2 regions of the Salinicola sp. MIT1003 genome follow, and region 2 is predicted to be linked to the other one. Evidence: riboswitches for the same ligand, from Rfam matches in the RefSeq annotation. Region 2 holds a riboswitch; the other holds the start of a gene.
What was found. A riboswitch is a leader RNA that binds a small molecule or an ion and turns the genes downstream of it on or off. The one in region 2 is predicted to bind thiamine pyrophosphate.
Positions count from the first base shown of each region.

Region 1: another riboswitch for thiamine pyrophosphate. It lies ahead of BC443_RS07465 (ABC transporter ATP-binding protein); the one in region 2 lies ahead of thiC (phosphomethylpyrimidine synthase ThiC).

Region 1 is NZ_MCAP01000012.1:39,276-43,674, forward strand. Features, by position in the region: gene BC443_RS07455 (potassium/proton antiporter) at 1-1,017, opposite strand, end outside; gene BC443_RS07460 (hypothetical protein) at 1,150-2,010, opposite strand; TPP riboswitch at 2,086-2,189, shown strand; gene BC443_RS07465 (ABC transporter ATP-binding protein) at 2,232-2,975, shown strand; gene BC443_RS07470 (ABC transporter permease) at 2,968-3,744, shown strand; gene BC443_RS07475 (ABC transporter substrate-binding protein) at 3,830-4,399, shown strand, end outside.
Region 2 is NZ_MCAP01000008.1:71,076-75,474, forward strand. Features, by position in the region: gene thiC (phosphomethylpyrimidine synthase ThiC) at 1-1,726, opposite strand, end outside; TPP riboswitch at 1,840-1,970, opposite strand; gene BC443_RS04120 (LysR substrate-binding domain-containing protein) at 2,074-2,964, opposite strand; gene BC443_RS04125 (MFS transporter) at 3,110-4,381, shown strand.

The sequences.
Region 1 (4,399 bases), on a different contig from region 2:
CCCGACCCAGGAAATGAAACCGATCTCTCGCCACCGGAAATTGAAGAACGGCACCAGCGAAGCCACCACCGCGACGGGACGTGCCAGCACGATCAACGCCACGGCCAGGATGGCGCTCGGTATCGCGTAATCGATCATCTCCGACGGCGTGACCAGCAGACCCAGCACCAGGAACAACCCGATCTGGCTCAGCCAGGCCAGCCCGTCGTGGACGGGAAGAATGTGCGTGAGATGGCGACCGGGCTGGTTGCCGATCATCAGACCGGTGAGATAGATGGCCAGGAAGCCGCTGCCGCCAGCAGCGCTGGTGGCGCCGAAAATGCAGAACCCCAGCGCGAGCGCCAACAGCGAATAGAGCCCCGGTGCCAGATCCAGATAACGCAGCAGCTTGGCCGATACCCAGCCGCCGCCCAACCCGACGGCAAGCCCCAGCCCGAACTGCAGGAAGAAGCGCATCAGCGTCTCCCATACACCTCCGACGGCACCGGTCAGCAATTCGGCGAGAGTGATGGTGAGAAAGATCGCCATCGGATCGTTGGTACCGGATTCGATCTCGAGCGTTGCCCCCACGCGCTCGTTGAGATTGACGCCCTGCCCCTTGAGCATGGAGAAGACCGCTGCGGCGTCCGTCGAGCCGACGATCGCCCCCACCAGCAAGCCTTCGGTAAGCGTCAGATCCATTAGCCACATGGCCAGCAGGCCCAGAATACCGCTGGTCAGGAAGACCCCGATGGTGGCCAGCGACAGTGCCGGCCTGAGCCCCACGCGGAAGGTCCGGAAGCGCGTGCGAAGGCCGCCGTCGAGCAGAATCATCGCCAGCGCCAGGTGGCCGATCAGAAACGCCTGAGAGTAATCATCGAACTGCAGGCCGAGCACGCCTTCCTCGCCGGCGAGCATACCCAGGCCCAGAAAGAGAACGAGCAGCGGTACGCCGATCCGGGACGACACCCGGCTGGCCAGAATACTGAGGGCTATCAGCGCCCCACACACAAGAAACAGGCTATTGATCGAGTCCAATTATCAGCCATCGGTTATGAGTTGGGATGATCCAGGGTCTGTTGCCGTTTCGGCGCGGCCGTGCATGAAACGGCAACAGACCCTAGTATGCCATGCAGGCGAAGTCTTGCGTGGTCGAAAATTGCTGCAAATTTAATCTTTTAGCCAGTGCGGATGACCACTTACCTGATCCCCGGCACCTTCTCCATGCAGCGCCAGCAGCACCGCCAGCGCACGCATTCCGGGGCGATAGTCGGTGAGATCCGGTATCGGATGACGGCGACCATAAGCGGCGATGAAGGCATCGCGGTGGCCGGCGTTTTCCAGCAGCAGTTCTAGCAGGCAGAGATCCAGCTCCAGCGGCGCCCACACCAGCGCTTCCCAGTCGCTCCATAGCCAGTCCGTCGCGCCTTCGAGAAATTGATCGCTGCGCAGATCCGGCAGGCACCAGACGCTCTTCGCGGGCTGCGGCCAGCTCGGCATGTGGCCTATCCAGTCGCGCCGGGGATGGTTCTCCACGAAAGCGCGAGCACGCTCCGGCCAACTCGACAACGGCGAGATGTCACCAACTGGGTGACCAAACCCCGGCTGTGCCTCCTGGTGCAGTAGCCCCAGTTGATCGCCGAGTCGCGCGGCCAGCGCCTCGCTCATTACAGGCGGGGCGGCATGACGCCATGGCAGGCTCCAGAGCGGCGCCTGCTGCAGCCGGTCGAGGAACGTCATCGGCAGCGGCGCCATCGGCAAATGGGGCGGCAGCCATCCCGGCACGCGGGTCAGCGCCTCGGGAACTTGCCAACGGTCGAATCCGAACAGCTGCTGGATACCCCACCAGAAACCGTCGTTTGCGGGCGATCTTCTCGCCAACTTCAGCAACTGCGGGGAAAGCTCTTCGCTGCGCCACAGCCAGTTGGCGCTGTCCGGCCAGCGTAGCGCCAACGGCGTCAGCGACTTGCCCGTCAGCGCCGCCATGCGTCGTGTCAGCTCGTCATCCGCGCGGATCGGAACGTCTCGCATCGTCAATGCACTTCGTCCTTGTGTCGGCCCGATCATCACCGGTGGGCAGGCGGTGATGGTCGGCGTACAATCGCAGGCACTGGATAGGGGTGCCCATGCGACGGGCTGAGAGTGCGGTATGCACAACCCTTGAACCTGAACCGGCTAATACCGGCGGAGGAAATGCCAGCAGTTCTCGCATGACTTCGCCCGATTGCCCTACTACATACGCGGAAGTTGTCATGCCACCACCCGGACTCGTCGTCCGCCAGGCCTCGCTGACGTTCGGCGATCGCCCGCTGTTTCACGGGCTTCAGGCCCGGTTCGACGCGGGCAGCTGGACTTGCCTGCTCGGTCGCAGCGGCAGCGGCAAAAGTTCGTTGCTGCGCATGATCGCCAGCCTGAGACTACCTGACAACCATCATCTCGATCTCGATACCAGCGACGGCACGCCGCTGGCGGGCCGTCTCGCCTGGATGGCGCAGCAGGATCTTCTCGTTCCCTGGCAGCGCGTGGTGGGTAACGTGATGCTGGGTGCGCATTGGCGAGGGCGACCCACGCCCGAGGATCGACAGCGTGCCGGGCGTCTGCTGGACCAGGTCGGTCTTACCGACAAGGCCGGCCAGTGGCCGGACGAACTCTCCGGCGGGCAACGCCAACGCGTCGCCCTTGCCCGTACACTGTTCGAGGATGCCAGTGTCGTCCTGATGGACGAGCCCTTCTCCGCGGTCGACGCCATTACCCGGCTGGAACTGCATGACCTTGCCAGCCGGCTCCTGGCCGACCGCACGGTGATCATGGTGACGCACGACCCCCTCGAGGCGCTGCGTCTGGCCGATCGAATCCTGATCCTGCAGGGCGAGCCCGCCCGCCTGGTATCAATACCCGTGCCCGAAGGTGCTCGCCCGCGCCCGCTCGACAATGTCGACCTGCAGCGTCGTCAGGCCGAGCTCGTCACTCGGCTGCAGGAGTCGGCACATGCTTGAGAAGATTGCACCGGGCCGACTCGTTCGCCCCGTGGGGGCGCTCGTCGTCCTTGTTGCCATCTGGCAGTTGGTACTGATGCTGACCGGCGTGCCACGCTACATCCTGCCCTCGCCGACGGCCGTCGGTAGCGCGCTGATCGAACAGCGCGCGTTGCTTGCTCATCATGCCGGCATCACCGCCATCGAGATAGTGGCCGGGCTGATCGGCGGCATCCTGCTGGGGCTGGCAACGGCGCTGGCGCTGGCTCGCTTCCGCGCCCTGCGCCGCACGCTACTGCCCCTATTGCTGATCAGTCAGGCCATCCCGCTGTTCGCGCTGGCGCCAATCCTGATGCTGTGGCTCGGTTACGGCCTGGGCCCGAAGATTCTGATGGCCATGGTCATCATCTACTTTCCGGTCGCGTCGACCGGCTACGACGGGCTGCGGCAGACACCACAAGGCTGGCTCGATCTGGCCCGCACCTTCGGGCTGAGCCGGCGCCAGCAGCTGCTGAAGGTGCAACTGCCGGCCGCCCTGCCGTCGCTCGCTTCCGGGCTGCGGATGGCAGCCAGCGCGGCGCCGATCGGCGCGGTGATCGGTGAGTGGGTCGGCTCCAGCCAGGGGCTGGGCTACTTGATGCTCAATGCCAATGCACGGTTGCAGATCGACCTGATGTTTGCCGCTCTGGTCGTGCTCGTGGCGTTTGCCGTCCTGCTCTACTTCGGCGTCGATGCGGCATTGAGGCTGTCGATGCCCTGGCACCGGGATCGTGTGGAGTCCGGATCCTGAAACGAGATCACACCGGGTCTTTCCAGCGAATCGTATCAACCATGCATGCCTTCATGAATACATCAAAATGACAGGGGAACAAGCAATGGCAACCCAACGTGCAACCCAACGATCGACACTGTGGCGGCGCGGACTGGCGATGAGCCTGGCGCTGCTGGGCCTGATCCTGGCGACGCCGATCTTGGCGCAGGAAGACGAAGATGCCTTGGCGCCGCCACAGATGATTCCGCTGAGCGTGATGCTCGACTGGTACGTCAATCCGGTTCACGCGCCGATCGTCATCGCCAAGCAGCGCGGGCTGTTCGAGAAACGCGGACTGGATGTCGACATTCAGGCCCCGGCCGATCCCAGCGTCCCGCCCAAGCTGGTCGCCGCCGGGCGGATCGATCTTGCGGTCAGCTATCAGCCGCAGCTGCATTTGCAGGTAGATCAGGGGCTTCCGGTCGTTCGCGTCGGCACACTGATCGCGACGCCGTTGAACGCGTTGCTGGTACGCGCGGATAGCGGTATCGAAGACCTTTCCCAGCTCGCCGGGAAGAAGGTCGGATACTCAGTCGGCGGCGTCGAAGAGGTTCTGCTGTCGGCCATGCTCGAGAACAGCGGCCTGAGCCTGGACGACGTCGACATGGTCAACGTCAATTTTTCGCTGACGCCG
Region 2 (4,399 bases):
CCACCTTGGCCGAGTCCTTGGGCAGCGTCTCGTCGTGATAGGCGCGGGCGGTGTCCGGGTCGAGACCGAGATTGAACTGATCCTCCCAGCGAAATTCGAAGCGGGCTTTCGACAGCGCGTTGTCGCGACGTTGCGCGCCGGGATGCCCCTTGGCGAGGTCGGCGGCGTGGGCGGCGATCTTGTAGGTGATGATGCCGGTCTTGACGTCGTCCTTGTTGGGCAGGCCCAGGTGCTCCTTGGGCGTGACGTAGCAGAGCATCGCGCAGCCGTACCAGCCGATCTGCGCCGCGCCGATGCCGGAGGTGATGTGATCGTAGCCCGGGGCGATATCGGTGGTCAGCGGACCGAGCGTGTAGAAGGGCGCTTCGTCGCAGCATTCGAGCTGCTTGTCCATGTTCTCCTTGATCAGTTGCATCGGCACGTGGCCTGGGCCTTCGATCATCACCTGGACATCGTGTTTCCAGGCGATCCGGGTCAGCTCGCCCAGGGTTTCCAGTTCGGCGAACTGGGCCTCGTCGTTGGCGTCCGCAATCGAACCCGGGCGCAGGCCGTCGCCCAGCGAGAACGAGACGTCGTAGGCCTTCATGATCTCGCAGATCTCCTCGAAGTGGGTGTAGAGGAAGTTCTCCCGGTGGTGGTACAGGCACCACTTGGCCATGATCGAGCCGCCGCGCGAGACGATGCCGGTGACGCGCCGGGCCGTCATCGGCACGTGATGCAGGCGCACGCCGGCATGGATGGTGAAGTAGTCCACGCCCTGTTCGGCCTGTTCGATCAGGGTGTCGCGGAAGATCTCCCAGGTCAGGTTCTCGGCCACGCCGTCGACCTTCTCCAGCGCCTGGTAGATCGGCACCGTGCCGATGGGCACCGGCGAGTTGCGAATGATCCACTCCCGCGTCTCGTGGATGTTCTGGCCGGTGGAGAGATCCATGATCGTGTCCGCGCCCCAGCGGATGCCCCAGGTCATCTTGTCGACCTCTTCCTCGATCGAGGAGGTCACCGCCGAGTTGCCCAGGTTGCCGTTGATCTTCACCAGGAAGTTGCGGCCGATGATCATCGGCTCGGACTCCGGATGATTGATATTGGCGGGAATGATCGCCCGGCCGCGGGCGACTTCGTCACGCACGAACTCCGGCGTGATCTCGTCGGGCAGCTCGGCACCGAAGGACTCTCCCCGGTGCTGGTGATCCAGCATGGGATCGGTATCGAGGGCACGGGCCTGCCGCCGGCGCTGGTTCTCGCGGATGGCGATGAATTCCATCTCCGGCGTGATGATGCCCTGGCGGGCGTAATGCAGCTGGGTGACGTTGGCGCCCCGTCCCTCTTTTGTCATGCGGGCACGACGCGGCGTGCGCTGGAGCTGAAATCGCAGCGTCGACAGACGCAGATCCTCGGCACGAATGCGGCCGTAGGTCGAGCTGGGGCCGTCGAGCCATTCGGTGTCGCCGCGCTCGTCGATCCATTGGCGGCGCAGTTCCGGCAGGCCACGGCGGATATCGATGTCGGCAGCCGGGTCGGTGTAGGGGCCGGAGGTGTCGTAGACGGTGAGCGGCGCGTTGGGTTCGAGTCCGCTTCGGGTCTGCGTGGGCGAGAGCGAGATTTCGCGCATCGGCACGCGGATATCCGGACGCGAACCTTCGACATAAATCTTGGTCGAGGCCGGCAACGGCGCGATGGCGGCGCTGTCGACGCGGGCGGTTTCGGAGAGAAACTGTGGGGATTTCATGTTCGGTTGTGCTCCGTGGCATGACTAGCCCGGCGTACTTGCCAAGGCTATCGGGGTCAGGCCGGCGCACAGCGCAGGAGGGGAAAACCGGCACGGGCGGGTCTTCTCCCACACCACGGTCTCCGCTTGATCCCTACGCCGGTACTAGCCGGATCAGGTTCGTCGGGATCCGCCGTGGCGCCGTCGAATGAATTCCGGCGCAGGACGATCTCAGCCGGTTCCACCGGCACCCCGTCAAGCTGGCGATATCGTGCATCGCCACGGGCAGTCTGTGACGAGGGGCGAGCGAGGTCAAGCCGGTTGTATAGGGGCGGCGATCACGGCCGGGCCCGCGAGGAGGGAAGGCGTCATGGGTCGACGGGGCGCTGGACCAGATCGATGAACGATCTGGCCTGGGGCGTCAGGTGGTGGCGGGCGTGAGTCAGCCAGACTTCGGACACGGCGTCGGCATCGCTCAGCGGGCGATAGCGGACATTGTCGATCCGGATGTGCTGGAACGAGGCAGGAAGAACCGACACGCCCATGCCGCCCGCGACGAGGCTGATGATGGTGTTCGGCCCGCCGACCTCCTGTACCAGCCGGGGCGTCAGGCCGCGCTTGGCGAACAGGGCATTGAACTGATCGAGCAGGCCGGTGCCGGCGGCGGGCGAGAAATAGACGAAGGGGTGAGCCGCCAAGGCTTCGAGCGTCAGCGGTAGCGCGCTGCCACCGAGCGGCCCCTGCTCGTTGACCACGGCCATCAGCGGTTCGCGAATCAGGGTGAAGGCGTCGAGGCCATCCGGCAGGGTGGCGGGGCGCATGATGCCGATATCCAGGTCGCCCTCGAGCAGCGGGGCGACCTGGCGCTGGCTGTTGAGCTCGTGCATGCGCAGCTCGACATCGGGATAGCGCTGGCGGTAACGCATCAGCGTACGCGGCAGCGTCGGGCTCAAGGGCACCGAGGTGGTGAAGCCGATGCGCAGCTGGCCGGCCTCGCCACGCCCGAGCCGGGACACCAGCCGGGTGGCGCGCTCGGTTCGTGCCAGGATGTCGCGCGCCTCGTCGAGGAAGACCCGGCCGGCTTCGGTCAGCTCGACGCGACGGTTGGTCCGTGTCAGCAGGCGTGTGCCCAGCTCGCGCTCCAGCGCCTGGATCTGCTGGCTCAGCGGCGGCTGCGAGATTCCCAGTCGCTCGGCCGCGCGGCTGAAATGCAGCTCTTCGGCCACGGCGACGAAGTAGCGCAGATAGCGCAGTTCCATTGAGTCGCGAAACCTCTCAAAAGCGTCGAATAATATATTAGAAAGCTTAATGGCGGCGGCGTAACCTACCAAGGTCTAAATCAACTCGGCGCAACGGGCCGACCATGGCATTCCGGCGCCAGCCATCGTCTTCGGGAGAATCGGGTTGTCCCGCCATACCTCATCCGACATCCACAATGCCACCCAGGCCGCCAATCATCAGCTGGCGCGCGAGGCGGAAGCCGTCGAGAGCGGTTTCATCGAACGTGGTCAGCGCGGCTATCGGCCGACCATGCTGGCACTGTTCCTCGGTGCCTTCTCGACCTTCGTGCTGCTCTACTGCGTCCAACCGCTGCTACCGATCCTGTCGGACGCCTTCGGCATCGACGCCGCCACCAGCAGCCTGTCGTTGTCGGTCGCCACCGGCATGCTGGCGATCGGCCTGCTGATCACCGGGCCGATCTCGGACACGGTGGGGCGCAAGTCGGTGATGTCGGTGGCGCTATTGGCGGCGGCGGTCTGTACCCTGATTGCCGCGGCGATGCCGAGCTGGACGGGAGTATTGGTCATGCGGGGGCTGGCGGGGCTGTCGCTCTCCGGGTTGTGCGCGGTGGCGATGACCTATCTCAACGAGGAGATCCACCCCCGTTATATCGGCTTGTCGATGGGACTCTACATCAGTGGCAGTTCCATCGGCGGCATGAGCGGGCGCCTGATCAGCGGCGTCATGGTGGACTGGATGCCATGGCGCATCGTGATCGCGACGATCGGTGTGGTGGCTTTGGTCGCGGCGCTGCTGTTCATGCGCTGGCTGCCGCCGTCGAGGCATTTCACGCCGCGGGCGCTCAACTGGCGCAACGTGGTTTCCGGCTTCACTGTGCAGTTCAAGGATCGCGGGCTGCCGCTTCTGTTCCTCGAGGCTTTCCTGCTCATGGGCGGCTTCGTCACGCTTTACAACTACATCGCCTTTCGGCTGCTGGCGGAACCCTATCATGTCAGCCAGGCGCTGGTCGGTGTTCTGTCGGTTGCCTATCTTTCCGGCACCTACAGCTCGGCCTGGGCCGGTTCCCTGGCCGACAAGCTCGGGCGTCCGCGGATCTTCTGGCTGTTCATCGCGATGATGCTGGTTGGGCTTGCGATAACGCTGTTCGAGCCCATCAGCCTGATCCTGATCGGCATGCTGGTGTTCACCTTCGGCTTCTTCGCGGCGCACTCGCTGGCCAGCGGCTGGGTCGGTCAACGCGCCAGGCAGGCCAAGGGGCAGGCGTCTTCGCTCTATCTGTTCAGCTACTATCTCGGCTCCAGCGTCGCCGGCACCCTGGGCGGGGCGTTCTGGTACTGGGGCGGCTGGAACGGCGTTGCGCTGTTCATCGCGGTGCTGCTGCTGGCGGCGCTGGCGATCGGTGGGCTCTCTCTGAGACGACTGGAGACGGCCTGACGCCGGCGACGCTCAAAA